Regions from separate parts of the Streptomyces sp. NBC_00287 genome, predicted to be linked through region 3. Evidence: riboswitches for the same ligand, from Rfam matches in the RefSeq annotation. Region 3 holds a riboswitch; each other region holds the start of a gene.
What was found. A riboswitch is a leader RNA that binds a small molecule or an ion and turns the genes downstream of it on or off. The one in region 3 is predicted to bind cobalamin.
Positions count from the first base shown of each region.

Region 1 (4,801 bases), 4.8 Mb from region 3:
CGCGGTGAGATGGGCGGCGTCCCCGGCCAGGAAGAGCCGGCCGAACGCCATGGGCTCCACGACGTAACTGTGCATGTCCAGCACGCGCTTCTCGATCAGCCGCCCCTCGGTCAGCGGGGGAGCGCCGGCCGCTCCGAGTCGTTCTTGCAGCTCGCGCCAGACTCGCTCGTGGGACCAGTTTTCCGGGTCGTCGCCCGGTGGGCACTCCAGGTAGTAGCGCGTGACCTCGGGGCTGCGGGCCATGTGCCCGGCGAAGCCGCGCGGATGCACGCCGAACACCACACAGTCGTTGGACGGTGGCGCCTCCGCGAGCAGCGCCAGCCAGCCGATGCCGTAGTCGTACCGCGAGACATGAGCGCGCCCTGGCGGTACCGCGGTGCGTGACACTCCGCGGGCGCCGTCACAGCCCGCGATGAAGTCGCAGTGCACTGTGTGCCGTTGACCCGATTCGGGGTGGGTGTACGACACCGACGGCCGGTCCGAGTCCAGGTCGTGCAGTTCTACGTCCCGTACGCCGAAGCGGATGACGCCGCCCCGTACGTCCGCGTACTCCGCGACCAGGTCCGTCACCAGCAACGGCTGTGGATAGACGAAGTGGTGATGCCCCGTCAGTTCCGCGTACTCGAACCGGTAGCGCTGCCCGGCGAAGCGGAACTCGCACTCGTTGTGCACCTGGCCGCGCGCCAGCAAGTTCTCCGCGAGACCGCGCTGTTCGAGCCCGCGTACAGCCCACTCCTCCAGGACGCCGGCCCTCGGCCGCTGCTCGATGAACTCACGGCTCTCGATCTCCAGGACCAGACAGTCGACGGAGGCTGCCCGCAGGATGTTGCCGATAGTGAGCCCGGCGGGTCCGGCACCGATGATGACGACCGGAAAGCGTTCTGGAGCAGTGGAGTTGGGGGTGGTGGAGGTCACCCGAGCATTATGTGGCGCTCAGCGCGCAGCGGAACCCCGCATGGCCGCTGGAGCTGTCCGGCGTGTTGGCGCTGCGGGCGGCCACGCGGTAGCGGTTGCAGTAGGACGCGTGGCACAGGTAGGAGCCGCCGCGGATCACCTTGGCGCCGTCCTGCTCGGTGGACCACCAGTCCGCGCACCACTCCCAGACATTGCCCGAGGTGTTGTAGAGCCCGAAGCCATTGGGCTTGAAGGCGTCCACGGGCGAGGTGCCCCGGTAGCCGTCGGCGGCGGTGTTCTTGGTGGGGAAGGTGCCGCGCCAGATGTTGCAGCGGTACTCGCCGTCCGGATCGAGTTCGTCGCCCCAGGGATAGCGCCGCTGCTCCAGGCCGCCGCGGGCCGCGTACTCCCACTCCGCCTCGGTCGGCAGCCGCTTGCCCGCCCAGGCCGCGTAGGCGGTGGCGTCGTACCAGGACACATGGACCACCGGATGGTTCCCGCGCCCGGCGAGATCGCTGCCCGGACCCTCCGGCCGGTCCCAGGCCGCGCCCTCGACCGCGCACCACCAGGGCGTCCGCTCGGGCCGCGGGGCGCCACGGCGCAGGGCGGCGGGCAGAAACCCGGCGAAGACGTACGACCAGTCCAGGCGCTCGGCGTCGGTGATGTGGCCGGTGTCGGCGACGAAGGCCGCGAAGTCGTCGTTGGTCACCGCGCAGGCGTCGATGCGGAACGCGTTGACGCGCACCGCCCTTACCGGGCCCTCGGCGTCGTCCGGGAAGCCCTCGGCGTCCTCGGTGCCCATGAGGAACTCGCCACCGGGGAGCAGGACCATGCCGTCGGTGGCGACGGGGCCGGTGGCGACGGGGGTCGCCTCGACCGTCGGCTTGTCCGCACCGGCTTTGGACGACGGCATGCAGCAGGGGGCGGGCGACCGGGGCTCGTACATGGGCCTTTTCTCGTGGACGTGCGGTGCGTGCGACACCCTATGTGCTTCAGCGCAGCAGGGGGATCTCGATGGCCGGGCACCGGTCCATGACCATGTCCAGCCCCGCCGCCCGGGTCCGGTCGTACGCGGCCTCGTCGATCACATCGAGCTGGAACCACACGGCCTTCGCGCCCTTGGCGACCGCTTCGTCGGCCACGGGCCCCGCGAGCTCGCTGTTGACGAAGACATCGACGACGTCCACATCGAAGGGGATGTCCGCGAGCGAGGCGTACCCCTGCTCGCCGTGCACCGTCTCCGCCTTGGGGTGCACGGGCACCACGCGCTTGCCGTAGCGCTGGAGGACCTGGGCGACGCCGTACGCCGCGCGCCGCCGGTTCGACGACAGGCCGACCACGGCCCAGGTGTCGCCGAGTTCGGTGAGGATCTTGCGGATCGTCGCTTCGTCGCCGTACACCGGGGCCTCCTCGACCTCATGACATGCCTGTTCTCCCGACAACGGCCAAGGGCGCGTGGAGATTCCCGGATGGGCGCGTGGTAGCTTGCCGAGGCCAGTCGAACCCATGCTCTTGGGTCAGGGAATCCGGTGCGAATCCGGAGCTGACGCGCAGCGGTGAGGGTGACGGGCGGGGCCTCGGCCACTGGACGGCGTACGAGCCGTCTGGGAAGGCGCCCCGACCGGACGACCCCGAGTCCGAAGACCTGCTGGCGGCCCCCGCGGTCGGCTGACGGCGGGGGAGCACCGTACGACCGGGCTCCGCGTTCGAGCCCTCGACGACTGAGGAACCGCACCCGTGCCCATCGCACGTCTCGCCCGCCCCGCTGCCCTGCTCACGGCCACCGGCCTGCTGCTGACCGGCTGCGCGGACCAGGCTTCCACGACCGACGCCAAGGCCGCCGTGACCCTCGACAACTGCGGACACACCGTCCGCGTCGAGCAACCACCCACGCACGCCGTCTCCCTCAACCAGGGCACCACCGAGATCCTGCTCTCCCTCGGCCTCGCCGACCGCATGGCGGGGACGGCCACCTGGACCGACCCCGTGATGAAGGGGCTGAAGAAGGCGAACGCCGAGGTCCCGCGCATAGCCGAGAACAACCCCTCCTACGAGCGGGTCCTGGAGGCCGACCCCGACTTCGTCGCCGCCTCCTTCGTCTCCACCCTCGGCAAGGGCGGAGTCGCCACCCGTGAACAGTTCGAGAAGCTCGGCGTGCAGACCTATGTCTCCCCGTCCGACAGCGCGGGCAAGGACAACTCCGGGGACGGCGACGGGGCGCGGACCACTCCGCTGACCATGGACGACATCTACGGCGAAGTACGGGATCTGGCCGCCGTGTTCGGGGTGAAGCAGCGGGGCGAGGAGCTCGTCGCCTCCCTCAAGGAGCGGATGGCGAAGGCCACTTCGGGCATCGACGCCTCGGACGTCACCCTTCTGTACTGGTTCGCCAACGCCGAGTCGCCGTACATGGCGGGCTGTTGCGGCGCCCCCGGCGTCATGACCCGGGCCCTCGGCGCCAAGAACGTCTTCGACGACACGCACGACGAGTGGCCCCAGATCAACTGGGAGACCGTCGCCGACCGCAACCCCGACGTGCTCGTCATCGGCGACCTGACCCGCAAGTCGCAGACCGCCGAATCCGCCGCCAAGAAGATCGCCTTCCTGGAGTCCGACCCGGTCACCAAGAACATGGACGCCGTCAAGCACAAGCGGTACGTCCTGCTCAGCGGCCAGGCGATGAACCCGACGATCCGCACGGTGGAGGGCGTGGAACAAGTCGCCGCCGCACTGCGTGAGTTCGGGCTCGCGGGGTGAGTGTCCGGCGCACCCTCCTGTTCGGCGCCGCCGGAGTTGTCCTGCTGTGCTGCTCCCTCGCCGTCGCGATCACCATCGGGCCCGCCGACATCCGGGTCGCCGACGTCTGGTCCACCGTCCTTGCCCATCTCGGCCTCGGCAGCTCGGAGTTGACGCCGATCCGGGACGGCATCGTCTGGCAGCTCCGGCTGCCGCGCACGCTTCTCGCGGCGGTGTGCGGGGCCGGGCTCGCCGTGTGCGGGGCGGTGATGCAGTCGCTGCTGCGCAATCCGCTCGCCGATCCGTTCGTCCTCGGCGTCTCCTCGGGCGCCTCGACCGGAGCGGTCGTCGTGGTCGTCCTCGGCGTCGGGGGCGGCGCGATCTCCGTCCCCGCGGGCGCGTTCGTGGGCGCGCTGGTCTCCTTCGCGCTGGTGCTGCTGCTCAGCCACACCCTGGGCGGCACCACCGACCGGGTCGTGCTGGCCGGGGTCGCCGCCATGCAGCTCTTCTCCGCGCTCACCTCCTTCGTGGTGATGACCGCGGCCGACGCGGAGACCACGCGCGGGGTGCTGTTCTGGCTCCTCGGCTCGCTCGGCGGCGCGGGCTGGACCGATGTGTGGGTGTGTTTCTCGGTACTGGCCGTGGCGCTCACGGTCTGTCTGTCGTACGCCCGCACCCTCGACGCCTTCGCCTTCGGACAGGACGCCGCGGCCGCCCTCGGGGTGTCGGTCGCCCGCACCCGTCTGGTGCTGCTGTGCGTCACCGCCCTGCTCACGGCCGCGCTGGTCAGCTCGGCGGGTGCCATCGGGTTCGTCGGCCTGGTCCTGCCGCACGCCGCCCGCGCCCTCGTCGGCCCCGGCCACACTCGGCTGCTGCCGCTCGCCGCGCTGGCCGGCGCGGTGTTCCTGGTGTGGGTCGACACCCTGGCCCGTACCGTTCTCGACCCCCAGGAGGTGCCCGTGGGCGTCGTGACCTCGCTGATCGGAGTGCCCGCCTTCGTGGCGGTGCTGTATCGGACGCGGAGGGTGCGATGAGCCTGCGCGCGGACCGTGTGAGCCGCCGGGCCGACGGGCGGCTGATCCTGGACGGCGTCACCCTCGTGCCCGAACCCGGCACTACCGTCGGCCTCCTCGGCCCCAACGGCTCCGGCAAGTCCACCCTGCTGCGGCTG
Region 1 is NZ_CP108053.1:1,517,491-1,522,291, reverse strand. It holds gene OHT76_RS06865 (4-hydroxybenzoate 3-monooxygenase) at 1-915, opposite strand, end outside; gene OHT76_RS06860 (formylglycine-generating enzyme family protein) at 923-1,840, opposite strand; gene OHT76_RS06855 (CoA-binding protein) at 1,887-2,294, opposite strand; cobalamin riboswitch at 2,388-2,547, shown strand; gene OHT76_RS06850 (ABC transporter substrate-binding protein) at 2,632-3,651, shown strand; gene OHT76_RS06845 (FecCD family ABC transporter permease) at 3,648-4,664, shown strand; gene OHT76_RS06840 (ABC transporter ATP-binding protein) at 4,661-4,801, shown strand, end outside.
Region 1: another riboswitch for cobalamin. It lies ahead of OHT76_RS06850 (ABC transporter substrate-binding protein); the one in region 3 lies ahead of OHT76_RS28735 (ribonucleoside-diphosphate reductase subunit alpha).

Region 2 (4,801 bases), 4.1 Mb from region 3:
ACGACGACGAGGTCGGCGTCGGCCAGTTCCTCGGGCCGGTCCACGAACCGTACGACGACGCCGGGTTCGGCGGCGAGGGCGTCGACGTCGGTGAAGTTGGACATGAGGGGGACGGCACAGACGGCGACGCGCAGGACGTCCTCGCCGACGGGGGAGGAGACCTGGGACTCGCGCACGGTCCCCCGCAGGGAGACGCGCAGCCCGTCCTCCTCGTCGATGCCGAGGCCGTGCTGGAAGGGCAGGACGCCGTAGGTGTGCCGCCCGGTGAGGCCATGGAGCATGTCGAGCCCGGGTTCGAGGAGGCTGACGTCCCCCCGGAACTTGTTCACGAGGAACCCGGCGACCAGCTTCTGGTCCTCTTCGGAGAGCAGGGCGACGGTCCCGAAGAAGGAGGCGAAGACGCCGCCCCGGTCGATGTCACCGACCACGACCACGGGCAGCCCGGCGTTGCGGGCGATCCCCATGTTGACGATGTCGGTCCGCCGCAGATTGATCTCGGCGGGGCTGCCCGCCCCCTCGCAGATCACCGCGTCATACGTGCCCCGCAACTCGGCGAGACAGTCGAGCACGGTCCCGAGCAACTGCTGCTGCCGCCCCCCGTGATACCCGCGCGCACTGAGCTCACCCACCGGCTTGCCCATCAGCACGACCTGACTGCTCTGGTCGCCACCGGGCTTGAGCAGCACGGGATTCATGAGCGCGCTCGGCTCTGTTCGGCACGCCTGTGCCTGCATGGCCTGGGCCCGCCCGATCTCGGCGCCTTCGCGCGTGACGAACGAATTGAGGGACATGTTCTGCGCCTTGAAGGGCGCGACCTTGACCCCTTGCCGGACCAGCCAGCGACAGATCCCGGCCGTGACCACACTCTTACCGGCGTCGGAGGTGGTACCGGCGACGAGGAGCCCTCCGCCGCTCATGACCGCTTCCCCTTCACGACGCGGCGCGCGACGACACTGACCCCCAGCGCAAGCAGGCTCACCCGCCGGGACAGCCGTACGGCCCGCTCGATGTCCCCGACCTCCACAGCACGCCCCTCCCCGTTCAACACCGGCCGATGCTCGATGCGCCCGCCGTACGCCAAGGTCCCCCCGAGCCGCACCCCCAGCGCCCCCGCGAACGACGCCTCCACCGGCCCCGCGTTGGGGCTCGGATGCTTCGAGGCATCGGCCCGCCAGGCCTGTACGGCCCCCCGGGCATTCCCTCCCGCCGCGGCGGCGAGTACGGCCGTCAGGCGCGCCCCCGGCCACCCGGCGACGTCGTCGAGGCGAGCGGAAGCCCAGCCGTAGCGCCGGTAACGGGCCGACTTGTGGCCGACCATGGCGTCAAGGGTGTTCACGGCCCGAAACCCGACAAGCCCAGGTACTCCGCCCAAGGCCCCCCACACCAAGGCCCCCACGACGGCATCGGAGGTGTTCTCGGCGACGGACTCGACAACGGCCCGCGCGATCCCGTCAGCGTCCAGCGCCTGAGGATCCCGCCCGCACAAATGCGGCAGCCGGGCCCGAGCGGCCTCGACGTCCCCCTGGTGGAGCGCCTGCCCGATGACCCGAGCCTCCCGGACGAGCGAAGTCCCGCCGACGACGGCCCAGGTGGCTACGCCGGTGAGCGCGACGGAGGCGGCAGGGGAGCGGCGTACGGCCCCCGCGGCGAGGGCACCCAGAGCCACGGCGCCACCGGCGCACACGGTCGTGTGCAGTGCGCCCCGGCCACGGTCGTCGCGCCACAACAGCCGTTCCACGGCACCCGCGGCCCGCCCGAACGCGGCGACCGGATGCCCGCGGCGCGGATCGCCGAGGAGCAGATCACCGAGGAGGCCGGCGGCGGCGCCGTACGCGAAGACGCGATCGGCCCGCATCGGCTCAGCCGATCGCGGAGTCAGACGCGGGTCTGGTACTGGATGTCGATCGGCAGGCAAGCATCGCGATATGTCCTCACTCAGGGTGTCCACGCCCTGGTTCGACGAGACCGGCGGTGAGAGTTCCTGGCTCCCGGGGCTACTTACCCCGGTGACAGTGGCGGGACCGCGCCGGACTCACACCGGCTTCCTCTCTTGCCGCCGTACATGGCTCCGGCAGTCCACCACGGGCCCGGAAGGGCCGTCAACTTGCCGTTGACCTGCGAGGGGAGAGTGTGCTGAGGCCCACATCGGGTCCGGCGGGGCGGGTTTGGCCAGGGGGTTCACCCACACGAGGTGACTACGCGGAAGCGCCTTGCGACTGCGGTGCGTGACGCCCTGGAATACGGGGACCGATCGAGTGGGGCGAGGGGGAGGGCCGGGTCTGTGGCGTACGTGGGTGAAATGGTGCTGGACGACGGGCAGGTCGTACTGCTGGAGGTGGCGGGCGACGGGCCGGCGGGGGTGCAGCGCGTGTCGCGCGGCGGCGCGGTCGCGGGGGCGGCCGAAACCCTCCAACAGGCGCTGGCCCGGGTGCGTCCGGCGCTGGGGGCGGTCCTGGAAGGCGCGCGGGACCTGCCCAGACCACCGGGTTCGGTCACGGTCGAGTTCGGCATCACGCTGAGCGCGGAGGCGGGGGTGGTGGTCGCGCGGGGCTCCACGGAGGCGCACTTCACGGTGACGATGAACTGGACGAACCCGTCGGAAGCGATGGTTCCGGGACAGCGCGATGCCGACGGCCGAGTCTGACGACGAACTCGCGCGCGGAATCGCCCGCTTCTGGAGTCATGACGGTCAGGTCACGGGAAGCGGCTTCCTGATCGCGGAGGGCACGCTGTGCACCTGCGCCCATGTAGTGGCGAACGCGCTGGGCGTGCCCGACACGGCGACGGACCCTCCTTCCTGTGCCGTGACCGTCGACTTCCCGCTGCTGACTCCGCCGTCCGACCGGTTGCCGGCGACGGTCACGCACTGGCGCCCGGTGTCCGGGGACGGCGGCGGAGACATCGCCCTGCTGAGGCTGGACCCGGTCCCCGGCACCACACCGGTCCGTTTCGCGGGCGGCACAGCGGTCTGGGACCACCCCTTCCGCGTCCTGGGCTTCCCCCTTCTGACCGACGACCACGGAGTCTGGGTGGACGGCCGGTTGCGGGCGCCGGTGGGCAAGGGGTGGACGTCGATGGAACCCCGCGGACGGACGATCGGCCGGGGCTTCAGCGGCGGCCCGGTGTGGGACACGGAACAGGGCGGCGTCGTCGGCATGACGGTGGCGGCGGACACGGGGACGGGCGCGAGCACGGCGTACCTCATCCCCGCAGCTCTCCTCCTGGGCCTGGAACCGGGCCTACGCCCGTCCCCCTTCCGAGGCCTGGAGGCCTTCCGCGAACAGGACGCGACGGTCTTCTTCGCCCGCCGGTCCGACAGCGAACGCATCGCGGAGGCGTTGCGGACGCACCCCTTCGTCCTGGTGGCGGGCGCGTCGGGGGTAGGCAAGTCGTCACTGGTACGAGCAGGAGTGCTACCGCTGCTGAGGAGTTCGGGCCACACGGTGACGGATTTCGCCGGCCAGCCGGAGACGGATCCGGTACGGACGCTGGGGGAGGCGCTGGGAGGCCAGTTCCCGTCTCTGCGGGACCTGGCGCGCACGTTGGGCGGGGACCGACAGACGGCGACGCTGCTGGGTGCCCGAATCCTGGAGGAGTCCGGGACGGCGGGGCATGTGATCCTGCTGGACCAGTTCGAGGAGACGGTAGGAGCACGCCCGGCGGACGCGCGAGCCCTGCTGGACGTACTGCTGCCGATGGCGAGGGCGGCCCACCCGGAGGGCCGCCGCCTCCGAGTCCTGGCGACCTTGCGCTCGGCATCGCTGGAGGAACTGGTCACGGGCGGCAGGGCGGAGGCGCTGAGCGGCACGGTCCAGATGGTGGCCCCGATGACCCCGTCCCAGTTGGACGAGGTGGTCCGCCGCCCGATCGACGCGATCCCCGGGGTGGAGTTCGAACCGGGCCTGCCGGAACTGCTGGTGTCGGAGGCGGGGGGAGAACCGGGCGCCCTGCCGTTGGTGGAGTTCACCTTGGCGGAACTCTGGGACCGGCGGGAGCATGGTCGTCTGACGCATACGGCGTACAGGGAGATCGGCGGAGTGGAAGGAGCGCTCTCGCGTTACGCCGACCACCAGTTGGCGCAGGTCTGCAAACCCCCGGAGGGCCCGGACGAGGCCACGGCCCGGCGCCTGTTCGAACGGCTCGCCCGGCCGGTGCGGGGCAAGGAGTACGCGCGGGTCGCGAGAGCCTTTGATTCCCTGCCACCCGAACTCCGCACGGCGGCCCAGGCATTGGCGGGCACGCGACTACTGGTCATCTCCCGGGACAGCTCGGGGCGCGAGACGGTGGCGCTGGCGCATGAGGCGCTGGTGCGGCAATGGCCCACGCTGAGGCGGTGGTTGGACGAGTCACGGGTGTTCTTGACGTGGCACGAGAAGTTGCGGGGGCGGTTGCGGGAGTGGGAGGACAGCTCTCGACACGACGATCTTTTGCTGCGCGGCCAGGAGTTGGCAACGGCGAGGACGACGGCGGCACTGCGACCGGCTGAACTGTCCTCGTCGGAGAGCGAGTTCATTCGCCGGAGCAGGGAATACCAACGGCGGTCGGTGCGGCGGGGCCGTACGGGGGTGGCGCTGGTGGCCTGCCTGGCGCTGGTGGCTGGGCTGTTGGGGTACGGCTTGTGGGCCATGCTGCGGGACCAGGGGCAGGGGGAGAAGGATGAGGCGGCGAGGGACCTGGTCCAGCTCGCGGCCGACCGGTCGACCGAGGACCCGGTCGGCGCGGCGCTTCTGGCGGCGGCAGCCCACCACACCAGCGATCTGCCGGTGGCCAAGGGAGCCTTGATGCGCCATGCCTGGCCCCT
Region 2 is NZ_CP108053.1:2,216,452-2,221,252, reverse strand. It holds gene OHT76_RS10135 (cobyric acid synthase) at 1-917, opposite strand, end outside; gene OHT76_RS10130 (cobalamin biosynthesis protein) at 914-1,855, opposite strand; cobalamin riboswitch at 1,957-2,096, opposite strand; gene OHT76_RS10125 (CU044_2847 family protein) at 2,282-2,644, shown strand; gene OHT76_RS10120 (nSTAND1 domain-containing NTPase) at 2,625-4,801, shown strand, end outside.
Region 2: another riboswitch for cobalamin. It lies ahead of OHT76_RS10130 (cobalamin biosynthesis protein); the one in region 3 lies ahead of OHT76_RS28735 (ribonucleoside-diphosphate reductase subunit alpha).

Region 3 (4,801 bases):
ACCTGGGTCACCTGGTTCCTGCTCGGCGGCGACCTGTACACGGCTTACACCTTCGTGGCGGTCCCGGCGGCGATCTACGCGGCCGGCGCGGCGGGCTTCTTCGCGGTGCCGTACACGATCCTCGTCTACCCGTTGATCTTCACGTTCCTGCCCCGCCTGTGGTCGGTGTCGCACAAGCACGGCTATGTGACGACCTCGGACTTCGTGCGCGGCCGGTACGGCTCCAAGGGCCTGTCGCTGGCGGTGGCGCTGACCGGCATCCTGGCAACGATGCCGTACATCGCGCTCCAGCTCGTCGGCATCCAGGCGGTGCTGGATGTGATGGGCGTCGGCGGCGGGGAGAACACGAACTGGTTCATCAAGGACCTCCCGCTGCTGATCGCGTTCGGTGTGCTGGCCGCGTACACCTACTCCTCGGGGCTGCGGGCGCCCGCGCTGATCGCCTTCGTCAAGGACACCCTGATCTATCTGGTCATCGCGGTGGCGATCATCTACATCCCGATCAAGCTGGGCGGGTTCGACGAGATCTTCGCCGACGCGGGCGAGAAGTTCACCACCACCGGGGTGGGCGGTCTGGTCCCGCCGGAGGCCGGGCAATGGACGTACGCCACGCTGGCCTTGGGCTCGGCGCTGGCGCTGTTCATGTACCCGCACTCGATCACCGCGACCCTCTCCTCCCGGAGCCGTGATGTGATCCGCCGCAACACCACGATCCTGCCGCTGTATTCGCTGATGCTCGGTCTGCTGGCGCTGCTGGGCTTCATGGCGATCGCGGCCGGAGTGAAGGTGGAGAACGGCCAGTTGGCGATCCCGCAGCTGTTCGAGAACATGTTCCCGGCCTGGTTCGCGGGCGTGGCCTTCGCGGCGATCGGCATCGGCGCGCTGGTGCCGGCGGCGATCATGTCGATCGCGGCGGCGAACCTGTTCACCCGGAACATCTACAAGGACTTCATCAAGCCCGACGCCACGCCCGCCCAGGAGACCAAGGTCTCCAAGCTGGTCTCGCTGCTGGTGAAGGTCGGCGCGCTGGTCTTCGTCCTGACGATGGACAAGACGGTCGCCATCAACTTCCAGCTCCTGGGCGGCATCTGGATCCTGCAGACCTTCCCGGCCCTGGTCGGCGGCCTGTTCACGCGCTGGTTCCACCGCTGGGCGCTGCTCGCCGGCTGGGCGGTCGGCATGATCTACGGCACGGTGGCGGCCTACGGTGTCGCGTCGCCGACGCAGAAGCACTTCGGCGGTTCGTCGAAGGAGATCCCGGGCATCGGGGAGATCGGCTACATCGGCCTGACGGCGTTCGTCCTGAACCTTGTCGTCACGGTGGTCCTGACCTTCGTCCTGAAGGCGGCGAAGGCCCCCGAAGGTATCGACGAGACGAGCCCGGAGGACTACACGGCGGACGCGGGAGACCCGGGAGTCCAGAAGGATCTGACCCCGGTGCACTGACGCATCCTCCGCAGAGGGCCGCCGAAAGCCATTCGAACGGCGGCCCTCTGTCGTACACACTCACTCCATGGACTTCCAGATCCGCCCGGCGGAACCCATCGAATACGAGGAACTGGGCGAGATCACCGCCCAGGCCTACCTCCAGGACGACCTCCTCACCTTCGGCGAGAGCGACTGGTACCTCGGCGAACTCAGGGACGTCGCCAAGCGGGCCGCAGCCGCTGAGGTGTTGGTGGCCGTAGACCACAACGGGCTCCTGGGCGGCGTCACTTTCGTCCCCTCCCCCGGCCCCATGGCCGACCTCGCCCGCCCCGGAGAGGCCGAGATCCGCATGCTGGCCGTCGCCCACGCGGCCCGTGGCAGGGGCGCCGGAGAAGCCCTCGTCCGCGCCTGTATCGACCGGGCAAGAGCCGCGGAGTGCAAGGGCATCGTCCTGTCGACCCAGTCCCTGATGCGCACCGCCCACCGTATCTATGAACGTCTCGGCTTCACCCGGGCCCCCGAGCGCGACTGGAACCCGATCCCGGAGCATCCCGAGTTCACTCTCCTCACTTATCAGTTGACGCTCTGAAGCCGACGCGACACAACATCTGGGGGTGTCACCGCAGGGCGGCACAAGATGTATGCTCATGCTCGCTGTCGTCGCAGGGGAATCCGGTGCGAATCCGGAACTGTCCCGCAACGGTGTACTTGTGCACATCTGTGCATAAGCGTCAGTCCGAGGACCTGCCGACAGCGCGCCCGGCCAACCGGCCGGTGCGCCTGACGTCCGGGCCTCGTGGAATGGGTCGGTGGACGCGACGCCCCGTGCGCTCGTGAGCTGCCTCCTGCCCTCCGCAAGGCCCCGTGCCGAGCGAGGGAGAGCCCCCCAGTGACCATCGCGCCAGCCGACCCGGCTTCAGCCATCCAGGTGGAGACCGACGGTCCCGGAACCGCGCTGCTGCGGACCCTGACCGAGCTGACCGCCGACCTCCCCGACGCCGACCCCGGCCGGGTCGCCGCCGCCGCGCTGCGCGGCCGGTCCGCCCGGGCGGACGTGTCGGAGCTGCGCGAGCTGGCCACCGAGGCCGCGGCAGGGCTCATCTCCGAGGACCCCGCCTACTCCCGGCTGGCCGCCCGGCTGCTGACCGTCTCCATCGCCGCCGAGGCCGCCTCCCAGGGCGTCACGTCCTTCACCGAGTCCGTCGCGGTCGGGCACCGGGAGGGGCTCATCGCCGACCGGACCGCCGAGTTCGTACGGATCCACGCCGCCCGCCTCGACGCGCTGATCGACACCGGCGCCGACGACCGCTTCGGCTACTTCGGGCTCCGTACCCTCCACAGCCGTTATCTGCTCCGGCACCCCATCACGCGCAAGGTCATCGAGACGCCCCAGCACTTCATGCTCCGCGTCGCCGCCGGTCTCGCCGAGGACGACACCACGCGCGCCCTCGACGAAGTCGCCGCGCTCTACGGGCTCATGAGCCGCCTCGACTACCTCCCCTCCTCCCCCACGCTCTTCAACTCCGGCACCCGGCACCCCCAGATGTCGTCCTGCTACCTGCTCGACTCCCCGCTCGACGAGCTGGACTCCATCTACGACCGCTACCACCAGGTCGCCCGCCTCTCCAAGCACGCCGGCGGCATCGGGCTCTCGTACTCCCGTATCCGCTCCCGGGGTTCGCTGATCCGCGGCACCAACGGGCACTCCAACGGCATCGTCCCGTTCCTGAAGACCCTCGACGCCTCGGTCGCCGCCGTGAACCAGGGCGGGCGGCGCAAGGGCGCGGCGGCGGTCTACCTGGAGACCTGGCACTCCGACATCGAGGAGTTCCTGGAGCTGCGCGACAACACCGGTGAGGACGCCCGGCGTACGCACAATCTGAACCTCGCGCACTGGATCCCGGACGAGTTCATGCGCCGGGTGAACGCCGACGCCCCGTGGTCCCTGTTCTCGCCCGCCGATGTGCCCGAGCTGGTCGACCTGTGGGGCGAGGAGTTCGACGCGGCCTATCGCAAGGCAGAAGAACAGGGCCTCGCGAAGAAGACCATCCCCGCCCGTGACCTCTACGGCCGCATGATGCGCACCCTCGCGCAGACCGGCAACGGCTGGATGACCTTCAAGGACGCCGCCAACCGCACCGCCAACCAGACCGCCCTGCCGGGCCAGGTGGTCCACTCCTCCAACCTCTGCACGGAGATCCTGGAGGTCACCGACGACGGGGAGACGGCGGTCTGCAACCTGGGGTCGGTCAACCTCGGCTCGTTCGTCGTCGACGGTGACATCGACTGGGAGCGGCTCGACGCCACCGTCCGCACCGCCGTCACCTTCCTCGACCGCGTGGTCGACATCAACTTCTACCCGACCGAGCAGGCGGGCCGCTCCAACGCCAAGTGGCGCCCGGTGGGGCTCGGTGCGATGGGGCTGCAGGACGTCTTCTTCAAGCTGCGGCTGCCCTTCGACTCCCCCGAGGCCAAGGCGCTCTCCACCCGGATCGCCGAGCGCATCATGCTCGCCGCCTACGAGGCCTCCGCCGACCTCGCCGAGCGCAGCGGCCCGCTGCCGGCCTGGGAGAAGACCCGTACCGCGCAGGGCGTCCTGCACCCCGACCACTACGACGCCGAACTCACCTGGCCGGAGCGCTGGGCGGCGCTGCGCAGCCGTATCGCCGAGGTCGGGATGCGCAACTCCCTCCTCCTCGCCATCGCGCCCACCGCGACCATCGCGTCCATCGCCGGCGTCTACGAGTGCATCGAGCCGCAGGTGTCCAACCTGTTCAAGCGCGAGACGCTGTCCGGCGAGTTCCTCCAGGTCAACTCCTACCTTGTGCAGGAGCTGAAGGAGCTCGGCGTCTGGGACGCCCGCACCCGCGAGGCGCTGCGCGAGGCGAACGGCTCGGTGCAGGAGTTCGCCTGGATCCCCGAGGACGTACGACGGCTCTACCGCACGGCGTGGGAGATCCCGCAGCGCGGGCTCATCGACATGGCCGCCGCCCGGACGCCGTTCCTCGACCAGTCGCAGTCCCTGAACCTCTTCCTGGAGACGCCGACCATCGGCAAGCTCTCCTCGATGTACGCCTACGCCTGGAAGTCCGGGCTGAAGACGACGTACTACCTGCGCTCGCGCCCGGCGACCCGTATCGCCCGCGCAGCCCAGGCAACTGTCCCCGTCCAGCAGGCCGCCGACCCCGAAGCCGTCGCCTGCTCCCTGGAAAACCCCGAGTCCTGCGAGGCCTGCCAGTAATGACCAGCGATGCCAAAAACCTGCTCGACCCGGGCTTCGAGCTGACTCTCCGCCCCATGCGCTACCCGGACTTCTACGAGCGCTACCGGGACGCCATCAAGAACACCTGGACCGTCGAGGAGGTCGACCTCC
Region 3 is NZ_CP108053.1:6,272,282-6,277,082, reverse strand. It holds gene mctP (monocarboxylate uptake permease MctP) at 1-1,446, shown strand, start outside; gene OHT76_RS28740 (GNAT family N-acetyltransferase) at 1,514-2,017, shown strand; cobalamin riboswitch at 2,070-2,194, shown strand; gene OHT76_RS28735 (ribonucleoside-diphosphate reductase subunit alpha) at 2,318-4,669, shown strand; gene OHT76_RS28730 (ribonucleotide-diphosphate reductase subunit beta) at 4,669-4,801, shown strand, end outside.